4 regions of the Neobacillus sp. PS2-9 genome follow, and region 3 is predicted to be linked to each of the others. Evidence: predicted binding sites of a transcription regulator. Region 3 holds the regulator's gene; each other region holds the start of a gene.
The links. Region 3 encodes Rex, which represses fermentation and respiration genes when NADH is low (regulators of the CRP and FNR family bind a similar motif). Its sites were predicted from a motif close to TTGTGAAATATTTCACAA; they were not measured.

Region 1 (3,182 bases), 360 kb from region 3:
CAAACGGTCTCGTAGTGGAGCTCTATGCGACCGGTGTCACTGGAAAAAATAGCAAACGGTCTCGTAGAGGCGCTCTATGCGACCGTTACCTCTCGAAAAAGTGGCAAACGGTCTCGTAGTGGCGCTCTATGCGACCGGTGTCACTGGAAAAAATGGCAAACGGTCTCGTAGAGGTGTTCTATGCAACCTTTGCCTCTCGAAAAAATGGTAAAAGGTCTCGTAGAGGCGTTCTATGCGACCGGTGTCACTGGAAAAAATGGCAAACGGTCTCGTAGAGGTGTTCTATGTGACCTTTGCCACAGGAAAAAATGGTAAAAGGTCTCGTAGAGGCGTTCTATGCGACCGGTGTCACTGGAAAAAATGGCAAACGGTCTCGTAGAGGTGATCTATGCGACCTTTGCCACAGGAAAAAATGGCAAACGGTCTCGTAGAGGCGTTCTACGTTACCCTTTCCCCTTTTTCTTACCCTGTTCGGTAACGTAAACCACCTCTACGTTACACGCTCCTCTTTTTCTTCCCTTAATTGGTCACGTAGACCTCTTCTACGTTACCCATTCCTCTTTTTTCTTCCCTGTTCGGTCTCGTAGACCAGCTTCTACACCTTTTTCTATTCTAATACTCCCGATGCAGCAGCGTACAAAGACCGCACCAATCCAAAATAACAATTTTTCTAGACTTTAAGTCAATTAATCCTTCTTTCTTCAACTTCGAAAACACGCGGCTGACGCTTTCCCGAGTTGTCCCCACCACCGTCGCAAACTCCTGAACCGTCAAAGGAATCTCAATATCCCATCTGCCTCTCTCTGTGTTAAACTTCTCACCCAGCCGTTCAAGAGTCTTCACCGTTTTTGCATACACATCCAACAAGGCAACATCTCTTAGCTGAGACGTCATCTCCCTTAAACTATCACTCATATAGCGAATCATTTGCATCGCAAGCTCAGGTTCATTATATAAATCCCTCTCTAATTCCAGTTTATCCAAGAACAGAATCTCTCCGTCCTGCAGCATCGTGGCTGTTGCCGGATACTTAGCTGTTTTTTGCGTAAACAAACCCGCCTCAGCAAACACATCCCCTTTTTGCTTCACACATACGATGATTTCATTGCCGTTCTCATCCTGCTTTGTCAGCTTCACCGCGCCCAAACGGACAAAATAAACCCCTCTCGCAATCTCATCCTCTGAAATAATCCTGGTCCCTTTTTTAAAGGTAAAAGTCTGAATCCGTTTTTCAATGACTTGCAGAGATTTAGGCGATAAATCCTTAAAGATGACAATTTTCCGCAGTAGATCGATATGCTTCCCCTCTTGATAAACCGATAAATGTAGATCCTTTAAACACTCAGACTCTCTCACTTTCCCCACCACCTCTTCATTCACTCATTTCTACCATTCATTGTAAGTAAGTTCCAACCAAGATGTAGTGATGAGATTCACAAAACGTTCATTTTTTTAAAACAGCAACAAAACAGGACTTTACTATCCCATTCACAAAACGTTCATAAACAAAAATAAAACTGTGCTGTACATCACAATTTTCCGGTTGCAATCCCTTTAGGATGAAGGTGTTCATTTGATAAAAAAGGAGGGGACAGAATGAATAAGGCAATTTTAAGCTTCGTCATAAGCGCCGTACTCGGCTTTGGTCTTGGCTACCTTGTTTTCGGCGTCATTATGGGCGCTTCTGAACAGCCATCACAAACAGCCCAAACAGAAACAAAGGCCACAACCGAAACCAAAGAAGAAAGTACCGCTGCTAAAGAAACAAGCAGTGCATCTGTTAGCGAAGACAATATCCTTAGCAAAAAGGGATGTCTTGCTTGCCACAGTGTGGAATCCTTAAATATTAAAGCTGGTGCAGTAGGCCCAGACCTTTCACAGGCATTTGTCAACGTTGAAGGTAAGCACGGCAAGCCCATTGAAGAATTCTTGAAACAACCAACATCAGCTGTTATGTCTGGTGTTATCAGCAAAAACCCATTAACAGATGACGAGCGGAAGCAGGTTTTAGATCTTCTTAAGCAAGCATCAGAAGCAAAATAATGAAAAAGGTGGTGTAATTATATGAAAAAATGGATTCCGATCGCGTCGGGATTACTCGCAGGGTTTGTAGCAGCTACGATATCGTTTGCTGATTTTTCAACGAAAACAAACACAGAAGCTGCATCTAGCACCAAAAGCAACGCTGAAAAGGTATATGTTCCATTTGGTGAAAAAGATGATTATTATCTTTTTGCCTCTGGAGGTCACTCTGGACAAATGTTTATTTACGGTGTTCCCTCCATGCGTAAAATAAGAACCATTCCCGTTTTCTCACAAGATTCTGCAACAGGTTATGGTTTCGATGAGCATTCAAAAAAATTAATGGGCGGTTACACTTGGGGAGACCTTCATCACCCAGCCTTCTCAGAAACAAAGGGTGACTATGATGGTAAATGGATGTTTGCAACCGACGTAGGTAATAGCCGAGCAGCAGTTGTCGATTTAAAAACATTCACAACAAAAGACATTATTAAGGTTCCAAATACAGCTGGCCCTCACTGTGCAGCATTCGTTACCGAAAACACAGAGTATATGTTCTTACCTACTCGTTTCGCAGTGCCGCTTGGGCAGAAGTATGAATCACTTGATGATTACAGTGCAAAATATCGCGGTGTCATGTCTGCCGTCACGTTTGACGAGAAAAATGTAAAGTTAAACATTGGTTATCAGGTGGCTCTTCCACCTTGGTCCTATGACCTTTCCGATGCAGGGAAAAAAGGCTCTGCTGATTGGGCAGTTATGACAACGTATAATACGGAAGAATCAACAACAACAATGGAAATTAATGCATCACAGGCAGACCGTGACTATATCGTTCTGTTCAATTGGAAAGAGCTTGAGAAGATGGTCAAAGAAGGTAAGTACGAAGAGGTTGATGGCCAAAAGATGATCTTCCCTGAAAAGCAAAAGGGCGGAATTTATTTAGTTCCTGTTGCGAAATCACCACACGGTGTGGACGTTACTCCTGATGGAAAATACTTCATTGCTTCAGGAAAACTTGCACCTGCAATGACAGTTTTCTCTTTTGAAAAAGCATTTAAAGCGGTTGAAAATAAGGACTTTGCTGGTGAAAGAAACGGAATTCCTATCCTTAACTATGAATCTGTTATGGAAAGAGAAGTTAACCCAGAAAATGCTCT
Region 2 (3,182 bases), 2.1 Mb from region 3:
GGATAAAAACAGCCATACCGATAAATGGAACGATAAAACGAGCATCACCCCATGGTAGAACTCTGAACCAGCCAAAAAGACCAGTTGCGCCTTTTGAACGGCCATATCTCTCAAAGGTTGCAAATAAAGAGAAAGCAGTCATTAATGATGGGATAATAACCATGAATGTTAAAATTACTTGTAAGAATTTCCATGCTGGATCAATTCCAGGTTCGGTTAATTGGTGGTGAAATCCTACCGGTATAGAGAAAAGCAAGAACAAAATAAAAGATAAACGAGCTAAGGAATCGGAGAAAATTTTCCCACCGATAATTTTTGGGATGATGGCATACCAACACATATAAGCGGGTAATAACCAGAAATAAACTAATGGGTGACCAAAATACCAGAACAATGTACGGCTGACTAAAACATCAACAGTATCCACTAAGCCAAGTGACCAAGGCAGTAATTGGAATAAAACGGTTGCAGCAACACCTAATGTAGCAACGATCCAAAGAACAGTATTCACTACAGCCATAAAGCTTAATAACGGACTTGGCTGTCCTGGATTATTCTTACGCCATTTTGCATAGGTCAGAATCTGAGCAGAACCATCAATCCAGCTTCCGACAACTACAAAGGTTAAGCCCAAATAAAAAATCCAGTGTGCTTTTAGTGGAGCATAGAACGTATAAAGAACAGATGCTTCTTTAAGCAAAACCATTGTTGCAGCCATTAATGTACCGATTAACATGACCCAAAAGCCAATCCAGCCGGTACGTCTTGCTGCTGGGGAATGTCCGCCAGTTGTTCTGCTTACCGCAGCATATTGAAATCCCATAATAAAGAAAGTGGTTAAAACAAGTCCCATTAATACTCCGTGGACAGTTAAAACTTGATAATAATCGATTCCCCAAGGAAGTTCCCATTTACCAGAACGAACGAGGGTTTGGAGAAGTCCCATTAAACCACCAAGAGCAAGAGCGGAGAAGGCGACAAAAAAGTGTGCCATCGAAAGCTTTGCATCACGTGGGTCAACTTTTACTTTTACAGCTGTATTGTTAACCATTATTTTACCACCTCAATCTTTGAACTCATTAGATGGTGTCCAGCACCACAATATTCATTACATACAATTAGATATTCGCCAGCCTTGTCAAAGGTTGTCGTATATTCACTGACATAACCAGGTTCAAGCATCATATTAATATTAGTTCCAGCTACTTCGAATCCATGAACAACATCTGTTGTTGTTGCAATGACCCTTACTTTCGCACCTAGTGGTACTTTTACTTGCACAGGATTAAATGAGAAGGCTGAAGCCACATACACTAATTCATAGTCCCATTCTTTCCCTTCAACTTTGTGAAGGCCTGGCTCTGTAAATGGTTTTGTTTGATTGACCTTCTCAGGATTAATAGTAGTTAAACAACTAGGTGGTTTGTTACCTAGATAAAAAGCACTAACGCCAATGGTGACCAAAAATACTACAAGGGCACCTATTCCAAATGCGAGCCATATTTTTTCAAATTTATGCATATGCATTATCTTTTTCCCCCTTCAATCATTAAAAACGTTCTACAAATAGGTAATAGACGCCTACCCAAGTGACAACAATGAAAAATCCCAAAAAGAAAACGGACGCTAATGTTCCTTTGAGAGAAGAGCTGTCTTCGATCTCGGTTTTTTGTTTTGTTTTTAATTCTGTTTTTGCCATCCCCTTGCACTCCCTTCAAGAAAAGTAAAGATTAAATAATAAGTTCTCTTTCATAATACAAAACAATTGTGAAATTAAACTATAAAATTTGGAAGTTCACAAATTGTTCATTCCTTAGGTAACTACAATGTTAATGTTAAAAACCTGATATAACAGTGATTTATGTCACATTAACCTTGGGGTAAATGTGACATAAATGTGAACCATCACACTTTACCTGTGATAAAAGTAATTGATTAAAGTTTCACAAGCAAAAATCCATGTTTTAGAAACCAAGTCACATTCCTGAAATAGAAAAAATAAGATAAATCATAATGACTTAGTTTAAGGCTGTGTTAAAGAACATTGTTGCTTTTTAAAACCTGTTGATTGGAGCGGAAGGCTCGAAGACTCCTGTGGGAGTACGGTTCAGGGGAGACCCCGCAGGCGCGTTTCTCCGAGGAGGCTCGCCGAAACGCCCACGAACCGCTCGAGCCTGGAGCGGAAATCAACAGACAAGTTAACAGAGCCTAGTTTAATAAGGAAGCGAGGGTCTTCTATGGAAAAATATTATTGTGAACAATGTCGATTATTATATAACGCAGAACAAGAGTGTAAAGTTTGCGGATTAATGGCAAATAAAAAAATAAAGATTGAGGTTCAAGCTCAACCAGAAAAACAATAAGCCACGAAAATTGGTAAAGATTATGTAATGAAGGAAATTTAAAATCGCGATATAATTTAAGAGCACAACAACAACAACCTTCAAAACGTTTGCTTCCCTGTCGTAGGGAGGCTTTTTTTTTGCCCATGTAGTGAAATAATCATTCGAATAATTCTCCTGATTACTGGAAAAAATACCCGTACATAGGATGAAGGAGAATGTATGATGCCCGCTATTCTTTCTGTTTCAGAAGTAATACCCCCATATGAAATTAATCAAAATCAAGCAGTAGAGTTTGCACGTGATCTTTTTGCAGACTCATTTAAGGATATTGAAAGACTCTTAAAAGCCTTTCAAAATGGACAAATTGAAAAAAGGCATTTTGTGAAAGGGTTAGATTGGTTTAAAGATAACCATACGTTTGAGGAGAAAAATAATGCTTACATAGAGGCTGCTGTAACACTTGGTAGTGAGGCGATTACCAAATGCTTAAATAATACTATTTTTCTTGAAAATCCCCTGCCTTATGAAGAAATTGATGCGATTTTTTTTATTTCAACTACAGGTGTGGCAACTCCAAGTATTGATGCGAGAATCATGAATCAACTCCCTTTTAGTCCACACACGAAACGGATACCAATTTGGGGGCTTGGATGCGCCGGTGGGGCTGCGGGATTATCAAGAGCATTTGAGTATTGCTTGGCATTTCCTGAAGCAAAGGTGCTTGTTCTTTCAATTGAACTATGCAGTCTAACCTTTCAACGTAATGATCTGTCAAAGAGTAATTTAATAGGGGTCTCACTATTTGCAGATGGGATTGCCTGTGCATTGGTTTGTGGC
Region 3 (3,182 bases):
GACTTTTCATCACCAAGAGGTCGGTCCATTATGTCCATTTTCTCAAGCTTTTTCCGGCGGCTTTGCGCTTGTTTGGTGGTGGACGCTCTCGCTAGATTCCGTTGGATAAAATCCTGTAAATTAGCGACCTCTTGCTGTTGTTTTTCATAAACCTTCAAATTGCGCTCATAATTGGCCGCTTTTTGTTCAAGGTAAGAACTATAGTTACCCGGAAAACGTTGGATTTGCTTGCGGGATACTTCATAGACCTGATTCACGACTTTATCTAAGAAGTAGCGGTCATGAGAGACGATTAAGATCGCGCCATCATACCCCTGCAAATATTGCTCCAGCCATGAAAGGGTATCAATATCCAGATGGTTGGTAGGCTCGTCCAATATTAAAATATCAGGTTTTGTTAGCAGTAATTTCCCCAAAGCAAGGCGGGTTTTTTGACCACCGCTTAAACTAGCAATCATGAGAGAATGATCCTGGAAATTTAAACCGTGTAGAACCGAGCGAATGTCAGCTTCAAACTGGTATCCGCCCTGTTCCTTGAATTGTACCTGGAGGGTATCATATTCTTTCAGCACCCGTTCGTACTTGCTTGGGTCTTCAAACACAGAAGGCTCGGCCATTTGCTCTTCCAGTTTGCGGAGCGATTTTTCCATGATTTGAAGGGGTTCAAATACGGTTAACATTTCGTCCCAAATGGTCAATTTGGATTCTAATCCTGTGTTTTGAGCTAAGTACCCAATGGTTACTTCTTTTGGTTTGATGATTTCGCCGCCATCATGAGACAAATGTCCGGCAATAATCTTTAATAAGGTCGATTTTCCGGCACCATTACGGCCAACTAGGGCCACACGGTCTCTCGTTTGTAATTCTAGCTTTATATTCGATAAAATAAGGTCAGCACCATAATATTTTTGTAATTGATTTACTTGCAATAAAATCATTTTATTCACCTCTATTACTTAGGACTAGTGTACCGTATAAGCGGAATGACAGCAATAACTCGGACTCTTCTAGGTGCTGTTCTTTTAAAAAATCTAGTGATTCGTTCAAAGTTTCACACACATAAAAGGAAAAATAGTGTATTATTTTTTGGTAGGAGGATTTTTTATATGGCCGAATTTACGCATTTTAATGAAGAAGGCAGAGCAAAGATGGTAGATGTCAGCGATAAGCCTGAGACAGCACGTACTGCTCTTGCTCATTCTAGCATAACTGTAAGTAAAGAGATTTTTTACAAAATAACCCATCATGAGATGAAGAAGGGCGATGTACTAGCTGTTGCCCAAGTTGCAGCCGTGATGGCGGCAAAAAAAACATGGGATATTATTCCTATGTGTCATCCCATCCCACTGACAGGTGTGAATATTTCTTTTGCATGGGAAGAGGAGCAAACAGGGAACTTTCAATTACATATTGAGGCAGCGGTGAAAACAAAGGGGAATACAGGTGTGGAAATGGAAGCGCTCACAGCTGCATCTACTTGTGCTTTAACCGTTTATGATATGTGCAAGGCAGTCGATAAAGGGATGGTTATTGGGCCAACCTATTTAGTGGAAAAAACAGGCGGTAAAAACGGTGATTTTAGAAGAAATGAACAGGTTAAATAAGAGTTAAAAAACCATTCATGGGGTGTGGGAGAATATGAGTAACGAAACGATGAAAATACCACAGGCGACAGCGAAACGGCTGCCCCTCTATTATCGATTTTTAAAGAACCTGCATACTTCCGGCAAACAAAGAGTTTCATCTGCAGAGTTAAGTGAAGCGGTAAAGGTAGACTCGGCAACGATTCGCCGTGACTTTTCCTATTTTGGGGCATTAGGTAAGAAGGGGTATGGCTATAATGTTAATTATTTGTTAACCTTTTTCCGGAAAACGCTGGATCAGGATGAATTAACAAAGGTTGCGTTAATTGGGGTCGGTAATTTGGGGACTGCCTTTTTAAATTATAACTTTTTAAAAAATAACAACACGAAGATCGAGGTCGCGTTTGATGTCGATCCGGAAAAAATGGGTACAACGATTCGCGAAGTTCCAGTTCATCATATGGATGATTTGGAGAAGGTATTAGAAAATAGTGATATTCAGGTGGCTATTTTAACGGTGCCAGCTCCTGTTGCGCAAATGATAACGGACCGACTGGTAAAAGCGGAAGTTAAAGGGATTCTAAACTTTACGCCTGCTCGGTTAAATGTACCAGGGTCGATTCGGGTTCACCATATTGACCTGGCAGTGGAACTGCAATCATTGGTTTACTTTTTAAAGCACTATCCAACAGTGGATGTAGAGGAATAGAACATGATAATAAGGCCTCTTACGATGATTCAATCGTAGGAGGTGTTTTTATTGCAAAAATTTGTAAGTTATAACTTTACACGCGTAACAGTGTTATGTTACATTGATAAATAGAAAGGGGTTTTTATCATGAGTGAGGAGTTAATCTCAAAAAAAGACCTATTAGAATTTGCGAGAATTTCCTATGGACAGTTATATAGATGGAAGCGAAAGGACCTTATTCCAGAAGAATGGTTCATACGTAAATCAACCTTTACTGGGCAGGAGACCTTTTTTCCAAAAGAGAAGATCCTAGAAAGAATCAATAAAATCCAAACAATGAAAGAAAATTTATCACTAGATGAACTGGCAGACATGTTTTCACCAAATATTTCTGACTTGCAGCTAGGAAAAGACGAGCTAGTAAAACGTAACATTGTTTCATCTGCTGTTATGAATTTTTACCTTGAGAATGAAAAAGGAAGCCCTACGTTTACGATTACTAGGATGCTTGAAGTATATGTGCTTGAGAAGCTTCTGCAATCTGGTGAGATTAATCAAGATGAAGGAAAGATGCTGCTTCAGGTGTTAAAGGAGCATGCTGCTTTAATCAAACAAAAAAGCTGTGAATTAGTCATAACAAGGAAACTTGGGGTGTCATCGTGTCTCTTGCTCATTAACGCAGAAGCGATGCATATGGATTTGGGGACGAAAATGGTTGTGCAGCTCTCACTGATGTCGTGTATGGAAGAGATCAAAGCAAAATTATTATAAAGGAGAATATACATGGATATGAAGGAAAGAGGAGACTTAGTCATCAATGGTTTCGGTGCTTCAAATGGTGGGGCGTTCCGCCAGGTCATATTGAATGGATTCGGAACGGTTAACAGTGATGTTGATTGCGTGGAGTT
Region 4 (3,182 bases), 2.5 Mb from region 3:
GATGTGGTCTGAACGTACACCCCTGTTCCACGCAAACTCTTACAATATTACGTACTTTCGGATGTGTGATACTCTCGATTTTCTTATTAACTTCAATGCTGACCATATTGTATCCTCCTTTCCCATCTTAAAAAGATATGAGGATAGAAGGAGTTTCATACCTCTTTATACGTTAATTGTCAGAAACTTAAGTCTTCATGTACGAGGGATTTAATGATAAACTAATAAAAAATCATTAATCGAAGTGAGGACAAAAATGATAAAAGCCATTTTTTTTGATTTAGATGATACGCTACTGTGGGACCAAAAAAGTGTAAAAGAAGCCTTTGCAGCAACATGTAGATTAGCAGAGGTGAGGTACGGCCTTTCTGCAGATCAACTTGAGGAAGCTGTTCGTGATGCAGCTAGAAACTTATATTCTTCCTATGAAACGTTTGCGTTTACACAAATGATTGGGATTAATCCTTTTGAAGGATTATGGGGGGATTTTTTAGATGATACGGAAGAGTTTAAGAAAATGAAAGAAATTGTACCCACCTATCGAAAAGATGCTTGGACATCAGGATTATCAGCAATGGGTATTGATGACCCTGAATTTGGAATGGAGTTAGCAGAGCGGTTTCCCCAGGAGCGGCGAAACTATCCATTTGTCTATGATGAAACGTTTAAGATTCTAGATGGCTTAAAAGGAAACTATCAACTTCTTCTATTAACAAATGGATCTCCTGATCTTCAAAATACGAAACTATCCATTACACCTGAATTGGTTCCATATTTTGATCATATTGTTATTTCTGGTGATTTTGGTCGAGGAAAGCCAGATCCTTCGATATTCGAGCATGCCTTATCACGTATGTCTTTGAAAAAGGACGAAGTTATAATGGTTGGTGATAACCTTATGACCGATGTACTTGGCGCAAACAGAGCTGGAATAAAAACTGTGTGGATTAACCGTCATGATAAACAACGAAATGAAGTCATTCCCACATTTGAAATTAAACATTTGGAAGACCTTTATCCTATATTAGAAAAATTAAATAGAAACTAAAAATAATTTATAAGAGGACACTGCCATACATGTGGGCAGTGTCTTTTTATTAGGATAATCACATAACATGTTCTTAAAGTTTTCACATTTATAACTATATTAATGATGTTAATCACTATCAGCTAATTTTCTTAATGGTAAGTTAGTAATGAGATAACTTTATCAAAAGTATTTAGCAACAGTGAAGGAGAGTCCTAAAATGAGTGAAATTATTAATAATCGTGAACAACTAATGACTAAAAATACAGACCGTCTTACCATATTAAAAGGCATCTTCCAAGATCTTCATAACGGAAGAAATTTAGATGAAGTAAAAGCTCATTTTGATGCATTGATTGGGAAAATTACAGTGGATGAAATCACACAGCTCCAGCATGAGTTTTCAGAGGACGGAAGTATTCCGAAAGATGAGTTACAGCGTATCTATCAGGAACATAGTGTCATTTTTCAAGGATCAATAGAAAGGGAAAAAAATTTGGAAAAGCCAGAGGGTGCACCAGGGCATCCGGTTCATACGTTTAAACTGGAAAATAGAGAAATTGAAAAGCTGCTTCAACAACAGGTACAGGTCCATGTGGATGAGTTTGCGAAAGACGACTCTTCCGAAAATATTTTCCATCTTCTGCAGGATATTAATCTCTTACTTGACATTGATAAACACTACAGTCGTAAAGAGAACTTACTATTTCCTTATTTAGAAAAGTACGGAATCTTTGGGCCAACTACCAATATGTGGAGAATTGATGACTTTATTCGCGATGCTATAAAAGAAGCAAAACAAAAATTAGCCAGCTATCAAGGTGAAAGGCAGGAGGTCCTTGGGGTCCTGGATTTTGTCATTCAGGAAGTATCTGGAATGATATACAAAGAAGAAAACATCCTTTTTCCAATGGCTTTGAAAAATTTATCTGAGGATGAGTGGATAAAAATTGCTCATGAAAGTGATGAGATTGGATTCTGTTTATCAGGCCCTGAGGAAGAATGGAAGCCAGAGAGAAAAGCTTTAGCTGAGAATGCTATAACCGAAGGATATATAAAGATGGAAACTGGATTTTTATCTTTAAAGCAATTAGAACTGCTATTAAACCACCTACCGGTTGATATTACTTTTATTGATCATGAGGATGTAGTTCGTTATTTTTCCCACGGAAAAGAAAGAATTTTCGCCCGTACAAAAGCAGTTATTGGACGTACGGTTCAGAATTGCCATCCGCCACGGAGCGTTCATGTAGTAGAAGAATTATTGGCAGATTTTAAAGCTGGGAAAAAAGACAGTGAGGATTTTTGGATTAAGTTCCGAGATAAATATGTATATATTCGTTATTTTGCTGTTCGGGATGAGAAAGGAAACTATATTGGTACACTAGAATTTACACAGAATATTGATCCGATAAAAGCTATTGAAGGTGAAAAGAGAATTCTCTCCTAAAAAGCAATAAATTATGAAAGGTAAAAAAGGTCTCATCAGCTAATGATGGGACTTTTTACCTTTTAATATGTTATTTTGGTGAAAAATACAATTCTCACTTGAAGTGTAACTTTATTCCTGTTTTTAGCGACTATAGTGCTGATAACAAAAAACATGTTAAATAAGGGGATATGAAAATGGCAAACAAAAAAATATATTTTGTCATAAGCACCGCTTTACTATTTGGACTTTTAACAGGTTGTGGCACAAGTACAAAAACGAATGGTACCAATGATAGAACCAAAACGGAAAATCAAAAGAAAGAAAAAGTGACAGCAAAATTTATTCCTTCACTTGAAATAAAAGAGGATACACATGACATGACAGTCAAATATGCAGTTAAAAATATATCTGGCAAAAAACAGACACTAACCTTTACTAATGGTTTAAAGGCTGACTTTATTGTATACGATCAGAATGGAAAAAAAGTTAAACAATACTCAGATGAAGTTTCTGCAACACAAGCTACCCTAGAAATTTCATTAGATAATAATAAAGAAGTGAAACAAAAATTTACTATATCTGATCTTCCAAATGGTCAATATAAATTGGAAGTTTTTCTGAATTCAAAAGAGGAAAAGGGAAAGACTGAGGCAGAGTTTATAGTAAAGAATTCTTTATATACGAATGGTTCGGGTCAGTATGTAGGTCAAATGGATCCACATA

Region 1: a site for Rex is predicted at 1,422-1,439, ahead of RCG25_RS00610 (cytochrome C). Genes of this name have one in related genera too.
Region 2: a site for Rex is predicted at 1,932-1,949, ahead of RCG25_RS09530 (cytochrome c oxidase subunit 2A). Genes of this name have one in related genera too.
Region 4: a site for Rex is predicted at 1,119-1,136, ahead of RCG25_RS11390 (DUF438 domain-containing protein). Genes of this name have one in related genera too.

What each region holds. Positions count from the first base shown of each region.
Region 1 is NZ_CP133269.1:128,570-131,751, reverse strand. It holds gene RCG25_RS00615 (Crp/Fnr family transcriptional regulator) at 613-1,356, opposite strand; gene RCG25_RS00610 (cytochrome C) at 1,597-2,043, shown strand; gene nosZ (Sec-dependent nitrous-oxide reductase) at 2,065-3,182, shown strand, end outside.
Region 2 is NZ_CP133269.1:1,904,870-1,908,051, forward strand. It holds gene RCG25_RS09520 (b(o/a)3-type cytochrome-c oxidase subunit 1) at 1-1,051, opposite strand, end outside; gene RCG25_RS09525 (cytochrome c oxidase subunit II) at 1,051-1,527, opposite strand; gene RCG25_RS09530 (cytochrome c oxidase subunit 2A) at 1,550-1,699, opposite strand; gene RCG25_RS09535 (hypothetical protein) at 2,238-2,363, shown strand; gene RCG25_RS09540 (type III polyketide synthase) at 2,568-3,182, shown strand, end outside.
Region 3 is NZ_CP133269.1:4,962,505-4,965,686, reverse strand. It holds gene RCG25_RS24745 (ABC-F family ATP-binding cassette domain-containing protein) at 1-938, opposite strand, end outside; gene moaC (cyclic pyranopterin monophosphate synthase MoaC) at 1,107-1,604, shown strand; gene RCG25_RS24735 (redox-sensing transcriptional repressor Rex) at 1,639-2,292, shown strand; gene RCG25_RS24730 (YhbD family protein) at 2,422-3,045, shown strand; gene RCG25_RS24725 (polymer-forming cytoskeletal protein) at 3,058-3,182, shown strand, end outside.
Region 4 is NZ_CP133269.1:2,257,494-2,260,675, forward strand. It holds gene RCG25_RS11380 (hypothetical protein) at 1-106, opposite strand, end outside; gene RCG25_RS11385 (HAD family hydrolase) at 257-1,048, shown strand; gene RCG25_RS11390 (DUF438 domain-containing protein) at 1,248-2,477, shown strand; gene RCG25_RS11395 (BsuPI-related putative proteinase inhibitor) at 2,654-3,182, shown strand, end outside.